3 regions of the Halomonas sp. DP8Y7-1 genome follow, and region 3 is predicted to be linked to each of the others. Evidence: predicted binding sites of a transcription regulator. Region 3 holds the regulator's gene; each other region holds the start of a gene.

Region 1 (5,213 bases), on a different contig from region 3:
CTTTTTGGAGCAACAGCTCAGCGCAGAGCCCCCCGTGAAAAGGATGTCACGACGATGCCCAGACGCCTGACCCAGAGTCGGTTCCTCCCCAACGTCTTTGCCCGCCCATCCAGCACCCGTCATTCCTTCAGCACTCTGCGATGGCTGACGTGGCTGGTGGCGCTCTGGCTCAGCGGCTGCGCGGGAGCGCCGGAGCGCCCCGATAGCTTGCGTCAGGCGCTGCTGGGACTTGGCCACCATGCCGCCGAGCAGGTCGCCCAGGCTCCTCCCCTGGCGGAGACGCCGCTGATCGATCAGGTGCTGCTGCTGTCGCCGCCCAATGTGGATGAACGTCTGTCATTGAGCGTCGCCCGCGTGCAGGAGAGCCTGACCCGCGGCCTGCTGGCCATCGACGATGGCCCCCAGGTACTGGACTGGCAACCCGGTGATACCCCCGCCGCGGACACCCAGCAGTGGCTGATCGATAGCCGCCTGATTGCCGATGGCCCGCGCCTGCGTCTGTCAGATCGAGAGCTGGTGCCCTATCGCTTTGAGCTGCGCCTGAGGCGGCCTGGCGACGGCGCGGCACTGTGGTCGACGGTGCTGAATGGCGCCTTCGACGCCGACGCGCTGTAATCACACCGGGCCATATCCCACGACATGCTCATGCTCGTGGTGGCATTCTGGCCCCACTGGTCAGGTGCCCCCCGTGTCCGGCTAACCTCGCTTGAGCAGACGGTCCAGTTGGCGGTAGCCAATTGCCTCGATCAGTTCGTCATGCCCTGGTGCGTCCTTGGCACCGAGATCGGCCAGCGTCAGCGCTACCCTCAGGACGCGGTGGTAGGCCCGGGCCGACAGTCGTAAGCGCTCCAGCGTCTGCGCCAGCCAGGCGCGCTCGGTGGCATCCAGGGCACAGGCGTTTTCCAGTGCCCTGCCCGATAAGCGCGCGTTCAACCCTCCCCGCGCCATTTGCCGCTCCCGCGCTGCCATCACCCGCGCCCGCACCATGGCGGTGCTTTCGCCAGGCTGCTGAGAGGTCAACTCTTCAACCGGCAGTCCCGGCACTTCGACCTGCAGGTCGATGCGGTCCAGCAGCGGGCCAGACAGCCGCGACTGGTAACGCTGAATCTGTGACGCCGTGCAGCTGCAGTCCTGGCGTGGATCCCCCAGGTGGCCGCAGGGGCAGGGGTTCATGGCAGCCACCAGCTGGAACCGAGCCGGAAAACGACGCTCGTGACTGGCTCGGGTGATGTGAATCTCTCCACTCTCCAGTGGCTCCCTGAGCACTTCCAGCACCTGCCGGCTGAACTCAGGCAATTCATCGAGAAACAGCACGCCGCAGTGGGCCAGGGAAATCTCGCCGGGACGCGGCCTCGACCCGCCTCCCACCAGGGACACCGCGCTGGCAGTGTGGTGGGGAGAGCGAAAGGGACGACAGCCAAAGCCTTCTGACAATGGCAGCGCACAGACGGAGCGAATGGCCGCCACTTCCAGGGCCTCATGATCTTCAAGGGGCGGCAGGATGCCGGGCAGGCGACTGGCCAGCAATGTCTTGCCAGTCCCTGGCGGACCGGCGAACAGCAGGTTATGACCGCCAGCGGCCGCTACCTCCAGGGCGCGACGCGCTTGATACTGTCCGCGCACATCACAGAGATCCAAGGCTGCCTCGACCGGCATCGACGATGCTGCCGCAGTACACGTCTGTAGCGGCACCCGTCCACTCAAGTGGGCGATGACATCCAACAGGTGGTCGGCGGGAAGCACCTCAAGGCCGCTGACCAGCGCAGCCTCCTGGGCATTGGCGGCAGGCAGGATCAATCGCCGCCCAGCCCGAAGGGTAGCCATGGCAAAGGGGAGCATGCCGGCGACAGGGCGAAGACGCCCATCCAGCGCCAGCTCTCCGGCACACTCAATACCGTCCAGCGCCGCCGCAGGCAACTGCCCCGATGCCACCAGCAGTCCCAGCGCAATAGGCAGGTCGAAACGTCCCCCTTCCTTGGGCAGATCGGCAGGGGCAAGATTCAGGGTGATACGACGCAAGGGGTAGTCGAGACCACAGGTCGCAAAGGCACTGCGCACCCGCTCGCGACTCTCTCTGACGGCGGTTTCCGGCAGTCCCACCAAGGTCATTCCGGGTAGGCCGTTGGCCAGGTGCGCCTCGACCTGAACTTCTGGAGCATCCAGCCCCACCCCGGCACGGGTCGTGATGATGGCAAGCGTCATGGGCTCCCTGCCTGACGGCTGACGTTATGGCTGTCAGTAGACCACGATCATCGGCCCCTCGCCGCCTGCGCACGCCAGAAACAGCCGGGCCGGCATATCCCTATGCCGGCCCGCTACATTCGCCAAGTGCTCTGGTAGAGATCACGCCGATGGCGTTTCACCGCCCTTGGCCGCGCCGTCCTGTCCTTGGGTCGCAGGGGGTACGGGGATTTCGGCAGCTTCCTCGCTGACCGCGGGCGTTGCATCGACACCTGTCTGGCCCGCCGCTGCGCGCTCTTCGACCAGGCTCTCCAGGGCTGCGACCTGTTTCTCGAGGGCCTCGACGCGTGAGCGGGTACGCTGCAGCACATCCATCAGGATGTCGAAATCTTCACGCGAGACCAGCTCCAGGCGGTCGAAGGCGCCACGCACCACCTGTTGCACGCCCTTCTGGATGTCTTCCGGGGCCTGAGAAGCGCCCTGCAGACGCTCTCCAATCTGCTGGGCTAAACGGCTGATGCGATCCTGACTGATCATGGGGCTCTCCTTGTGCATCAAAACGGCGACTCTATTGCCGACAGCATACGCAAGCCTGACGCCCAACGCATGTCTCTTGGCTGCCTACGTTGGCTACAACGCTGGCGGGCCAGTTTGGCTAACGACGACGGTCCTTCCCGCCGTCATAACGGAACGTCGCGCGCTCACTGATGGCGCACGCGCCTCAGCTCCAAGCACCAAAGTAGTGCATCGTCATTGATGCAGTGCCGCAATTTACCCCCGCTATGCAGCCTCCCGCATATCCAACACGCCCTCAATTAACTCCAAGTTCATGTAATAAAAGATATTAGGAATAAAGTGGCACATTTCCCGCTATGACAACGTATCCATGCACCGAGCGGAAACAAGCCGCCACCCATGCACGTAGGGAGCCATGCCATGAAACTGATCACCGCCATCATCAAGCCTTTCAAGCTGGACGACGTTCGTGAAGCGCTGGCCGACAACGGCGTCCAGGGCATCACCGTGACAGAGGTCAAGGGATTTGGCCGTCAGAAGGGCCACACAGAGCTCTACCGCGGCGCGGAATATGTCGTGGACTTTCTGCCCAAGGTCAAGGTCGAGGTGGCCGTCGACGAAGCTCGCCTGGACAGCGTGCTGGAAGCGATCTGCAACGCGGCCAACAGCGGCAAGATCGGTGACGGCAAGGTCTTCGTCACGCCGCTGGAAGATGTCATCCGCATTCGCACCGGCGAACGCGGTTCGGACGCGGTCTGATGTCCGCCCCTGCCCTGACTCCCGATAATAAATAGCGAGACACTCTCATGGTTGATATCAGTGAACTCAGCTACGCGCTGGACACCTTCTACTTCCTCATCTGCGGCGCCCTGGTCATGTGGATGGCAGCCGGTTTTGCCATGCTCGAAGCCGGGCTGGTTCGGGCCAAGAATACCGCCGAAATTCTGACCAAGAATATCGTGCTGTTCGCCGTGGCCTGCACCATGTATCTGCTGGTGGGTTACTACCTGATGTATTCGTCCGACGGTGGCGGCATCATTCCCAATCTGGGCTTTCTGATCGGCACTGAGAACAGCGTCGATGCCGTGCTGGCCGGTGGCGAAGATGCCCCCTACTACTCTGCTCGCGCCGACTTCTTCTTCCAGGTCGTGTTCGTGGCCACCGCCATGTCCATCGTCTCCGGTGCCGTTGCCGAGCGCATGAAACTGTGGGCCTTCCTGGCCTTCGCTGTGGTCATGACGGCCTTCATCTATCCAGTGTCTGGCTACTGGACCTGGGGCGGCGGCTGGTTGTCTGAAGCAGGCTTCTCCGATTATGCAGGTTCCGGCATTGTTCACATGGCGGGTGCCGCTGCCGCTCTGGCCGGTGTGCTGGTCCTCGGCCCGCGTAAGGGCAAGTACGGCAAGAACGGCGCGATCTACGCGATTCCTGGCGCCAACATGCCGCTGGCCACACTGGGTACCTTCGTCCTCTGGCTGGGCTGGTTCGGCTTCAACGGCGGCTCCGAGCTCAAGGTTTCCGACGTCGCTTCTGCCAACAACATGGCCCAGGTACTGGTCAACACCAATGCGGCTGCCGCGGGCGGCGTCATTGCAGCACTGATCCTGGCCAAGATCTGGTTCCGCAAGGCGGACCTCACCATGGCATTGAACGGTGCCATCGCCGGCCTGGTCTCCATCACTGCCGACCCGCTGTCCTCCAGCGCCCTGGGCGCCACCCTGATCGGCGCAGTAGGCGGCATCCTGGTGGTGGTCGCCATCGTGGTGCTCGACAAGCTGCGCCTTGACGATCCGGTCGGTGCCATCTCTGCCCACGGTGTTGCAGGTATCTGGGGCGTCCTGGCGGTACCGCTGAACAACGCCGACGCCACTTTCGGTGCCCAGCTGCTCGGTATTGCCGGCATCTTCGCCTGGGTCTTCACCGCCAGCCTGGTCGTCTGGCTGATCATCAAGGCGATCATGGGTGTCCGTGTCAGCGAAGAAGAAGAATACGAAGGCGTCGACCTTGCCGAATGCGGCCTCGAAGCCTACCCCGAGTTTAACGTCGCCAAGAAGTAAGCCTGAGCTTACCCGCGACTCCAGTGAGCTGGCGTGCTCCACCTGGCCCCTTCGGGGGCCTTTTTTATTGCTGGTTGCCAGGGGTATGCTTTGTCACACTAGTCAGGTCAGGCGCAACGGCGCGCCGCCCACGGGTTAGCGACGGACATGCCGCACGCCGCCCCTACACGGACAGGATGAGGAAACCGCCATGAAACTGGTGACCGCGATTATCAAGCCTTTCAAGCTCGACGACGTGCGCGAGTCGCTCTCCGAGATCGGCGTTCAGGGCATTACGGTGACAGAGGTCAAAGGCTTTGGACGACAGAAGGGCCACACCGAACTGTATCGAGGCGCGGAGTATGTGGTGGATTTTCTGCCCAAGGTGAAGCTCGAAGTCGCGGTGGATGACAGCATGACGGAACAGGTCATCGAAGCCATCGTGCAGGTCGCCAACACCGGCAAGATTGGCGATGGCAA
Region 2 (5,213 bases), on a different contig from region 3:
CGACATCACCGCCGCGCTGGTGGCCTGTGCGGGCATCTTCATGGCCGGGATGTGCAGCGGCAGCATCACCGCGACGACCATAAATATTCCCGGCGCCCCGGCCTCGATGATGACGGCGATCGAGGGCTATCCGTTGCAGCAGCGCGGCCAGGGCGCCAAGGCGCTGGGGCACGCGGCGCTGGCGTCGATGATCGGCGGCGCTATCGGGGCCCTGCTGCTGATGGTCATGGCACCCCTGGCAACGGATGCCGCGCTGCTGATTCGTACCCCCGGCAAGTTCTCGCTGATTGCCTTTGCGCTGATCGTGATCGTGATCTCTCAGCGCGGGGCCATCTCCAAGGGGCTGGTCGCGACCACCCTGGGGGTGATGGTGGCCACTGTCGGCATCGACGTGATGCAGCCGATTACCCGCTTCACCTTTGGTACTGGGGTACTGATGCAGGGCATCGACATCATGCCGCTGGTCATCGGCGCCTTTGCCGTCAGCGAGCTGTTGGTGCAGTCGCAGAATCGTGCCAAGCGTACCGTCGAGCGGGATGCGATCAAGGCCAGCGCCATTCGCCGCCGCGACTTTATTCCACCGTGGAAAGAGGTGCGCGAGATCGGTCTCTATCGCTATCTCAAGTCGGCCATGATCGGCTACAGCGTCGGTGTATTGCCCGGTGCGGGAGGCTCCATGGCGGCCTTCGTGGCTTACGCAGAGTCCATGCGCAGCTCACGCCACCCGGAGAAGTATGGCAAGGGCTCGGTAGAAGGTATCGCCGCCGCGGAAGGGGCCAATAATGCGATGTGCAGCGGGGCCTTCGTGCCGATGCTGTCGTTCGGCATTCCCGGTGACCCGACCACCGCCATTGTGCTGGGGGTTTTGGTGGTCAACGGCCTGCAGCCGGGGCCACAGTTCCTCGACAGCCAGCTAGCGCTGGTGGCACCGATGTTCATGGCCCTGCTGGTATCTGCGCTGGTGCTGGTGCCCCTGACCCTGTACGTGCTGGGGCCGTATTTCGTGCGCATCGTCTCCATCCGGCGCGACGTGCTGTACGCCAGTATTGCCGTAGTGGCCTTGGTGGGCTGCTATGTGGCGACCTATTCGGTGTTCCAGATGGGCCTTGCCCTGGTATTCGGCGTGCTGGCCTTCCTGCTGCGGCGCCAGGGCTACCCGGTGGCCTGCCTGTTGCTGGGCTTTGTGCTGGGGCCGAGCCTGGAGGAGTACTGTCGGCGCTCACTGTCGCTGTCTGACGGCAATCCGCTGATCTTCCTTACCAGTCCAGACAGTCTGTTCTTCCTGGCACTGACCGGCGTGTTCTATTACTTCATGGTGATAAGAAAGCCGGAAGCCCGTCAGCACGCTTGAGGCGCTGGTCCAGCCACCGTCGCCGTCTTGTATCTGCCAGCAGGCCGCGCTCTGATCCCAGAGCGCGGCTTTTTTATGGATGACGGCGTCGCAGAGGAAGCTTTGTTGATAGCGCTTTGGCGCTAACGCAACGGTGCTAAAGCGACGGTGACGAAGATCGACAGGGGTCAGGCCGCGTGCAGCGGGCGCGAGGGACCAAAGTGCTCGTAGTGGCGCTGCTCAGGGGCAATACCCAGGGCGGCCAGGTGGCTGTCGATGGCACTCATGAAGGGCCCAGGGCCGACAAAATAGCACTGGGTATCGGCACCCGGCAGCAGTCGGGCGAGCAGAGCCTGTTCAAGGCGTCCCGTGATATCACCGTCGTCTCCATGATCATAGGCACAGATCCGCGTCATCAGCGTCGGGTACTCCCTCACCAGGGCGTCCACTTCGCTGCGAAAGGCGTGGTGGTGGATATCCCTTGCCGCATGGACATAGCACAGCCGGCGGCCCTGGCTGAGCGCCTGGCGTGCCAGCGGCAGCATCGGCGTCTGGCCCACGCCACCGCTGATCAGCATCACCGGCCTATCACTATTGTCCAGCGTCAACTCTCCGGCGGGAGGCAACAGCGCCAGGGTGTCGCCAACCTGCATCTGCTGGTGCAGGTAGTTGCTGACCCGTCCGCCTGGCTCCTGCTTGACCGAGATGCGGTAATCGCAGCCGTTGGGGCTGCCGGACAGGCTGTAATGGCGGTGGACGGTCTCGCCGTCGATGCGCAGTTGCAGTCCGATGTACTGACCCGGCAGCGCATCGGCGACCGGCTGACCATCGCAAGGTGCCAGGATGAAGGAGCGAATGACCTCACACTCGCGCTGGATATGGGCAATGCGAAACTCGCGCAGTCCCTGCCAGCCACCGGGGCGGCCAGCGAAGGCCTGATAGCGCTCGGCCTCTGCCGCGATCAGCAGCTCGGCCAGGTCGCCATACAGGGCTCCCCAGGCGTCAGCGATCTCGGCGGTGACGGCATCGCCCAGGACGTCGCCGATGGCGGCCATCAGGCACTCGCCAACGATGGGGTACTGCTCGGGCTGGATGCCCAGTGAGACATGCTTGCTGATGACGGATTGCATCTGCTGGCGTACCGCCTCGGGTTGCTGGCGCAGCCCCACGTAGGCGAGCACTCCCCGTGCCAGGGCCTTGGGCTGGCCGCCGTCGGCCTGGTGGGCCTGGTTGAACACCGCCTTGACCTCTGGGTAGCGCTCGAACATCAGCGGGTAGAAGCGGGCAGTAATGGCGTCCAGATGCTCGGCGACCAGCGGGGCGGTAGCATCGATGATGGCGTCTTGGGCAGCTGTAGTCATGGTAGGTCCTGTCAGGGAAATGGGGTGACGAAGGTGCCGTGCATCCTTCATCTTGGCGTCTTGGCGCTGTCGTATCGGAGGCTTGGCTCGCTGCGGACTAGTCGCAGTCCTGGCGAGGTGGTCAACCAGGCCGGCGCAGCGGGTCGGAGGGTGGCCGTTCGCGCCCGTGCTGAAGCGCTGCGCGTTTTAAGATCAAGAACGTGGTGACGCGTCAGGCTCCCTCTGCCTGATGTCTCAGGAGCAAGGGGCGTGCCCAGGCGTCATGGGTGCGCCAACTTGCCGCGGCCCTGGCAGGATCGCCAGCGAGAATGCGGGCTGGGGCGGGCTAGGGCAGGCTGGGGCGGGCAGGACGAGCGCGATCGAGGGGCAAGCGAATGTTGCCTAGTGTCATATCGACAAGGTTGTTGCTATCTTTTTGACACTGGTCATGTCAAAAGGACAATGCGGGTGGTCGATTTTCTTCAACAGCTGCGCGGACTGTTGCAGCGGCTGGGAGACCAACAGGGGCCTGAGCTCGCCGAGGCCTGGCAGGGCGTGCTGCGCTCGCTGGTGGCGAGAACGTCGGCGGACGCCAGTGCCTTGCTGGTCGTACACGGGCCAGGGCTTCGACCCGTGGCGATTCAGGGACTGCCTGAAGGGGTCGCGGGCAGAACCTTTGTGCTCCAGGAGCACCCTCGCCTGGATGCTATCGCCAAGGCGCCCGGGGTCTGTCGCTTTGCTGCCGACTGTAAGTTACCCGATCCCTATGATGGCCTGCTGGATGACGGCTTGACCCCGGTGCATGACTGCCTGGGTGTCCCGCTGCGCGATGGTGGCGAGCTGATCGGCATGCTGACCCTGGACGCGCTGACACCGGGCGCCCTCGCCGACTTGGATGATGAGGGTCTGCTGGCCGCTGCCGAGCTACTGGGCACCTGCCTGCGCCTGTCGCAGCGTCTGGACAGTGCGCGTTTGCAGCTGGCCCTGAACCATGCTCCTGAGAGCCATTGCAACCAGCGCCTGGTGGGCTGGCGCAGCGCCCCCATGCGCAAGCTGATGGCGTCGGTCGAACTGGTGGCAGCCACCGACATGAGCGTGCTGGTGCACGGGGAAACCGGTGTCGGTAAGGAGCGCATCGCCCACGCCCTGCATCATGGTTCGCGCCGCGCCGGGGGCCCCTTGGTGGTGGTGAACTGTGCGGCGTTACCTGCGTCACTGATCGAAAGTACCCTGTTCGGCCACCGGCGCGGCGCCTTCTCCGGGGCGGTGAGCGATCACAAAGGCCACTTTCAGATGGCCGACGGTGGCACCCTCGTGCTGGATGAAGTGGGAGAACTGCCTCTGGAGCTGCAGCCGAAGCTGCTGCGGGTGCTGCAGGAAGGGGAGATTCAGCCCCTCGGCAGCGATCAGCTGCGCCATGTCGACGTCAGGGTGGTAGCGGTGACTAACCGGGATCTGGCCCAGGAGGTGATCCAGGGGCGCTTTCGTGAAGACCTCTATCATCGGCTCAGCGCCTTTCCCCTTGAGGTCCCGCCGCTGCGCCAGCGCCTGGACGACGTGATGTTGCTGGCCGGACATTTTCTCGAGCAAAACCGGGTGCGACTTGGCGTCGGCAATCTGCGCCTGAGCGACCAGGCGCGGGCAGCACTGCTTGCATGGCACTGGCCGGGCAACGTGCGTGAGCTGGAGTCCCTGCTGGCCAGGGCGTCGCTGCTGGCGATGGCCGAGGTGGACCGGCTGGCGTCACCGGATGCACGACGCAGAAGCCTGCGTATCGATACCGTCCACCTTGGACTGAAGACACCTCCACTGACTCGCTCAGCCGCCCACCTCGATGAACAGGTGAGTGCTCAGCGTGGGACAGCGCATGACCTATTGCCGCTCAGGGAGGCGACGGACGAGTTCCAGCGCGATTGCATCAGCCAGGCCCTGGCCATGGAGCAGAGCTGGGCCGGAACGGCGCGTCGGCTGGGCATGGACCCGGGCAACCTGCACCGGCTGGCCAAGCGGCTGGGGCTGAAGGCCTGAGGGGCGCCCGAAGGCACTAGCGAGGCTGCTATCTGGAGACGGCCAGCAGGGGGAAGGTCAGCCTGGCATCAGCAGTGCCTTTGATGTGCATCATGGTGGCGATAGCCAAAGCGGGCCAGACTGGACAAGACCAACGGCTTTACTCGGGTACTTGTCATGTCCTCCATTGCCGATCGCCTGCCGCTGGCACGCCTTGCCTTTCGTCCCTTCTTCTTGCTGGCGGCGGCATTCAGTCTGCTGTCGCTGCTGCTGTGGCTGGGCTACTGGCACGGCGTGTTCCTGCTGTCGCCCCGGGCGGGCATGCTGTGGTGGCACCAGCACGAAATGCTGTTTGGCGTGGTGGCCGCGGTGGTCTCGGGTTTTCTGTTGACCGCGGTGCAGACCTGGACGGGACTGCGTGGTCTGCACGGTGGTCCACTGCTCGGGCTTGTAGCGCTGTGGCTGGCGGCGAGGCTAGGGCTGGCGTTTCCCGGCTTGCCCGAGCCCCTGGTAGTGGCGCTGGACGTCAGCTTTCT
Region 3 (5,213 bases):
AGCGCCCCCATTCAGGTAGAGGCCGACCAGCTGGACCTGGATGACCGCGCAGGCACAGCGGTGTATACCGGCGATGTGCGTATTCAGCAGGGCAGCATGCTGCTGACCGGTGAGCGTGTGGAAATTCAGCGCAACGACCAGGGTCAGCTATCCCGCGCCACGGCGACTGGCTCCCGTGCCTATCTGGAGCAGCAGCCTTCGCCGGAAGAGCCGGTGGTCAAGGGCTGGGGCAAGAAGGTGGTCTACCATGTTGCCGAGCGCCGCATGGAACTCATCGACCAGGCGGAATTGCACAAGGCCAATGACACCTTCGACGGCGCCTACCTGGAGTACTTTCTCGATCGCCGCGTCGTCCAGGCTCGCTCCAGCGCACAGGGTGTCGACGGCCAGCAGCGCATTCGCATGACCCTCGAGCCGGAAAGCCAAGGAAACTGATGAAGACTCTCCACGCTCGCCATCTGGCCAAGAGCTACAAAAAGCGCCGCGTCGTCCAGGACATCAGCCTGTCCATCGAACAGGGCAGCATCGTGGGCCTGTTGGGCCCCAACGGCGCCGGCAAGACCACCTCCTTCTACATGATCGTCGGACTGGTCAGGGCGGATGCTGGCACCATCAGCATCGACGATGACGACCTGAGCCGCGCGGCCATGCACCAACGGGCACTGGCGGGTATTGGCTACCTGCCCCAGGAAGCCTCCATCTTCCGCAAGCTGTCCGTAGCCGACAACATCATGGCGATCCTCGAGACCCGCAAGGACCTCGACCGCGACGGTCGCCAGGCGCGCCTTGAGCAACTGCTCGAAGACTTCCATGTCAGCCACATTCGTGACAACCCGGGCATGAGCCTGTCCGGCGGGGAAAGACGCCGGGTCGAGATCGCCCGAGCCCTGGCCACAGAACCCGCCTTCATTCTGCTCGACGAACCCTTTGCCGGGGTGGATCCGATCTCCGTCGGCGAGATCAAGTCAATCATTCGCCAGCTCAAGGCTCGTGACATCGGCGTCTTGATCACCGATCACAACGTGCGCGAGACGCTGGACATCTGTGACCGCGCCTACATTGTCGGCGACGGCCAGATCATCGCCGAAGGCAGTGCCGAGTCGATCCTTGCCAACCAGCGCGTCAAGGAAGTCTATCTCGGCGAAAACTTTCGCCTTTGACCACCATGGGCGCTGCCGGGCCGCTATGTTGGCAGGGTCTTCATGGCGCCCGCTCGACCTTGCACTGACGCGCATGCGGAGCACAGCAAGCCCTGCGCGCCATCCCCTGCCCACAAGTTGGCAAGAAGCTTGCATGGTACCTGACCCGCCGTTAGGGTAAGGCTTTTCAGCTCCACGAACGGAAGTCACATCATGGCCCTCAAGGCGTCACTGCAGCTGAAGATCGGCACCCAGCTGACCATGACCCCTCAGCTGCAACAGGCTATTGGCCTGCTCCAGCTTTCCACGCTGGACCTGCGCCAGGAAGTCCAGCAGGCGCTCGAGGCCAACCCGATGCTCGAGCTGGAGGATGAATTTGGCGAGCTGCAGGTCAAGGACAGCAAGGACGATGACTGGGCCGACGAGATCCCCTCCGAGCTAACGGTCGACAGCGACTGGTCCGATACCTATCAAGACCTTGGCACCGCCCCGGCCGGCAGCGCCGAGGCGCCCGACTTCGAGCGCCAGGCCAGCGGGCAATCCCTGCATGGCCACCTTAGCTGGCAGCTGGCCCTGCTGGACCTCAATGATAATGACAGGCGCATCGCAGAGTGCCTGATTGACGCGGTCAACGGCGATGGCTACCTGGTGGGACACCTTGACGATATCGCCCAGGGCCTGGCCGATGACGACGCTGCTGCCCCGCCCCTGCAGGACGTGGCGTCGGTACTGGCCAGGCTGCAGCAATTCGAACCTACCGGTGTATTTGCCCGAGATTTGCGCGAATGCCTGCAGCTGCAACTGGACAGCCTGCCCCGTGACACCCCCCTTCTGCCCCAGGCGGGAAGACTGGTACGCCAGTTTCTCGAGGCGCTGGCCAGCGGTGATCGTCGTCTGCTGAAGCGCCGCCTGAGCCTGACCGAAGAGCAGCTGGACGATGTCATCGAACTGATCCGTGGCCTCGACCCTAGGCCTGGCAGCCAGTACGGCGACAGCGACAACGACTATGTCATTCCCGATCTGGTGGTCCGCCACACCGAAGAAGGCTGGCGCGTCGAGCTGAACCCTGAGGCGATGCCACGCCTGCGCATTCAACCCGACTATGCGGCCTTGATCCGACGGGCCGACAAGAGCCAGGACAACCAGTTTCTGAAGGACCATCTGCAGGAGGCGCGCTGGCTGATCAAGAGCCTGGCAAGCCGCAACGACACCCTGTTGAGGGTCGGACGCGAAATCATGGAGCGGCAGCTCGATTTCCTCGAGCAGGGTGAAGCCGCCATGAAACCACTGGTGTTGGCAGACATTGCGGCCAAGGTCGAGATGCACGAATCGACCATCTCACGGGTGACGACCCAGAAATTCGTGCATACGCCACGGGGAGTGTTCGAGCTCAAGTATTTCTTTTCCAGCCAGGTGGGCCAGGATGGGGATGCCCATTCCAGCACTGCCATACGCGCCATGATCAAGTCGCTGATCCAGCAGGAGCCGCCTCGCAAACCGCTGTCTGACAGCAAATTGGTGGAGCTGCTCGCCGAAGACGGTGTCAACGTCGCCCGACGCACCGTCGCCAAGTATCGAGAAGCGATGAATATTCCCTCTTCAAGCGAGCGCAAGCGCCTGCGCTGAGCCCGGTCAGATGGCTCGAGACAGGCAGCGAGCAGAGCGCGTAGCGCAGTTACATGAAAAGCGCAAGCGCTTGAAATATCGCACGACATCTGCGTCTTAATGCGTAGAAGCAGGGGGGTTTGCAGGATCGGAAAAAGGGTTACAATCGAGCTACCACCCGCAAGAGCAAGGAGCCTTGTCATGCAAGTCAACATTACCGGCCACCACGTCGAATTGACCGATCCCCTGCGTGACTACGTACAAGAGAAGCTCGCCCGTGTGGAGCGCCACTACGACAACATCACCAATGTGCAGGTCACCCTCTCGGTGGAGAAGGAGCGCCAACAGGCTGCCTGTACGCTTCACGCTGCCGGTGCAGACCTGCATGCAGAAGCCCAGGACGGCGACATGTACGCCGCCATCGACGCCCTTGCCGACAAGCTGGACCGCCAGCTCGTCAAGCACAAGGAAAAATCCCAAGCCCGCGCCCAAGGCGCCGGAATTCGCTGACCTCTCATGACATTGGATGCCATTCTCCCCCCCGAGCGCACGCTATTTGACGTCCCGGGGGGCAGCAAGAAGAGGGTGCTGGAATTTTTCAGCACCTTCATTGCGCAGAACACACCAAGCCTGGATAGCCAGGAAGTCTTCAGTCGCCTGATCGGCCGCGAACGTCTGGGTAGCACCGGCATCGGCAATGGCGTGGCCATTCCGCATGCTCGCAACCCTCACTGCAAGGCCCCTATCTCTGGCTTTCTCAAGCTGGCAGAGCCGATTGATTTCGACGCCATCGACGGCGAACCGGTGGACCTGGTCTTTGTCTTGCTGGTGCCTGAGGAAGCGGATGATGCTCACCTTGCCCTGCTGGGACAGGTGGCCGGGGTCATGAATGACGCCGATACCCGACATCGTCTGCGCCACGCGACGTCCCAGCGCGAGCTGCACGAGCGCTTGCAGGAAGCGATTCGCCAGCAAGCCCCCGGCGACGCCACGACCTGACGGCACACGCCGAAAGCGCCTTGATCCTATGTCTTGATGGCGCACGCCTTGCCTGGCGCCTTGACGAATGGCGCCTCGCTAACAGGGGCCTCGCTGATGGGGAACTCGCTAATTAACCTCTAGCTGATTGCCATTTAGCTGATTACCATCTAGCTAGATAGCACGCTCTGATCGAGCGTGATCTGGCCGTCACCGCGCGGTTGACACCAACTGCCCTCTTATCGCCCCCTGCCAAGGAGACAGGACATGCAGCTCGTGATCATCAGTGGTCGCTCTGGCTCGGGAAAGTCCGTGGCGCTTCAGGCTCTCGAAGACCTGGGCTTCTATGCCATCGACAACTTGCCAGCGACGCTGCTGGGGTCACTGGTCGAAGAGCTGGAGAATGGACATTCACAGCGCATTGCCGTCAGTGTCGATGCACGCAATCTGCCCGAGGCGCTGGAGCGTTTTCCCGCGCAGCTGACGGCGCTGAAGCAAGGTCCCATCGACTGTCAGGTCGTCTACCTCACCAGCGACGCGCGGATTCTGCTGGAACGCTACTCCCATACTCGACGCCGTCACCCGCTGACCCGCAATACCGACATGACCCTGGCCGAGGCCATCGAGTCCGAGCAGAAGGCGTTGTCTGGCATTCGCGACCTGGCAGATCTGATCATCGACAGCTCCCGCCTGTCCGTACATGAGCTGCGTTCACGCATCGCCGAGCAGGTGGCCGATCATCGCAGCGGCCAGCTGAGCCTGACCATCGAGTCCTTTGGCTTCAAGCGTGGCGTGCCCCCCGACGCCGATATCGTGTTCGATGCACGCTGCCTGCCTAACCCCTACTGGGAGCCATCGCTGCGGGATGCCAACGGCTGCGATCAAAGCGTGATCGCCTTCCTTGAGCACTATCAAGACGTCGCCGACATGAAGCGCGACATCCTGACCTGGGTGCGCAACTGGCTGCCACGCTATCAGGCCAGCCAGCGCAGTTATCTGACGGTGGCCGTGGGCTGCACCGGGGGTCAGCATCGCTCGGTCTACCTGGCCGAGAGCATCGCCGCGGCGCTGGTCGACGACCACCCGAGAATACGCCTGCGCCACCGCGAGCTTGGCCAACAACGTCGTCTGGACAGCGGGGCACAATGAGCGTGGCCAGACGCGAGCTGACCCTTACCAATCGCCGCGGGCTGCACGCTCGGGCGGCCACTCGCCTGGTCACCTGCTGTCAGGCGTTCGACGCCTCCGTGACCGTGCACCACGGTCAGCGCTGTGGGGATGCCGCCAACATCATGTCCCTGCTGATGCTGGCGGCCCCCTGCGGCACCGTGCTGACCCTGGAAGCAGAAGGTCCCGACGCCGATGCGGTGCTCGACGCCCTTGAGGCCTTGTTCGTCGCACGCTTCGACGAAGACGCTTGAGGCCCTCGGCCACTGCGCTGACCCTGCCCTACCCTTCGATTTCGCCTCGCTTCAAAGGACATCATGCAGC

The links. Region 3 encodes sigma-54, which starts transcription at its own class of promoters, with help from an activator protein. Its sites were predicted from a motif close to TGGCACNNNNNTTGCTNT; they were not measured.
Region 1: a site for sigma-54 is predicted at 3,038-3,055, ahead of KUV41_RS18290 (P-II family nitrogen regulator). Genes of this name have one in related genera too.
Region 2: a site for sigma-54 is predicted at 2,929-2,946, ahead of hmpA (NO-inducible flavohemoprotein). Genes of this name have one in related genera too.

The regions. Positions count from the first base shown of each region.
Region 1 covers NZ_JAHVIN010000014.1:304,648-309,860, reverse strand. Annotated here, with positions in the region: gene KUV41_RS18310 (alpha/beta hydrolase) at 1-70, shown strand, start outside; gene KUV41_RS18305 (hypothetical protein) at 55-615, shown strand; gene KUV41_RS18300 (YifB family Mg chelatase-like AAA ATPase) at 697-2,202, opposite strand; gene KUV41_RS19580 (accessory factor UbiK family protein) at 2,344-2,718, opposite strand; gene KUV41_RS18290 (P-II family nitrogen regulator) at 3,118-3,456, shown strand; gene KUV41_RS18285 (ammonium transporter) at 3,504-4,754, shown strand; gene glnK (P-II family nitrogen regulator) at 4,945-5,213, shown strand, end outside.
Region 2 covers NZ_JAHVIN010000004.1:124,755-129,967, reverse strand. Annotated here, with positions in the region: gene KUV41_RS05195 (tripartite tricarboxylate transporter permease) at 1-1,351, shown strand, start outside; gene hmpA (NO-inducible flavohemoprotein) at 1,519-2,691, opposite strand; gene norR (nitric oxide reductase transcriptional regulator NorR) at 3,133-4,698, shown strand; gene KUV41_RS05180 (NnrS family protein) at 4,855-5,213, shown strand, end outside.
Region 3 covers NZ_JAHVIN010000012.1:115,357-120,569, reverse strand. Annotated here, with positions in the region: gene lptA (lipopolysaccharide transport periplasmic protein LptA) at 1-435, shown strand, start outside; gene lptB (LPS export ABC transporter ATP-binding protein) at 435-1,160, shown strand; gene KUV41_RS14825 (RNA polymerase factor sigma-54) at 1,353-2,765, shown strand; gene hpf (ribosome hibernation-promoting factor, HPF/YfiA family) at 2,946-3,254, shown strand; gene ptsN (PTS IIA-like nitrogen regulatory protein PtsN) at 3,261-3,743, shown strand; gene rapZ (RNase adapter RapZ) at 3,990-4,871, shown strand; gene KUV41_RS14805 (HPr family phosphocarrier protein) at 4,874-5,143, shown strand; gene KUV41_RS14800 (hypothetical protein) at 5,207-5,213, shown strand, end outside.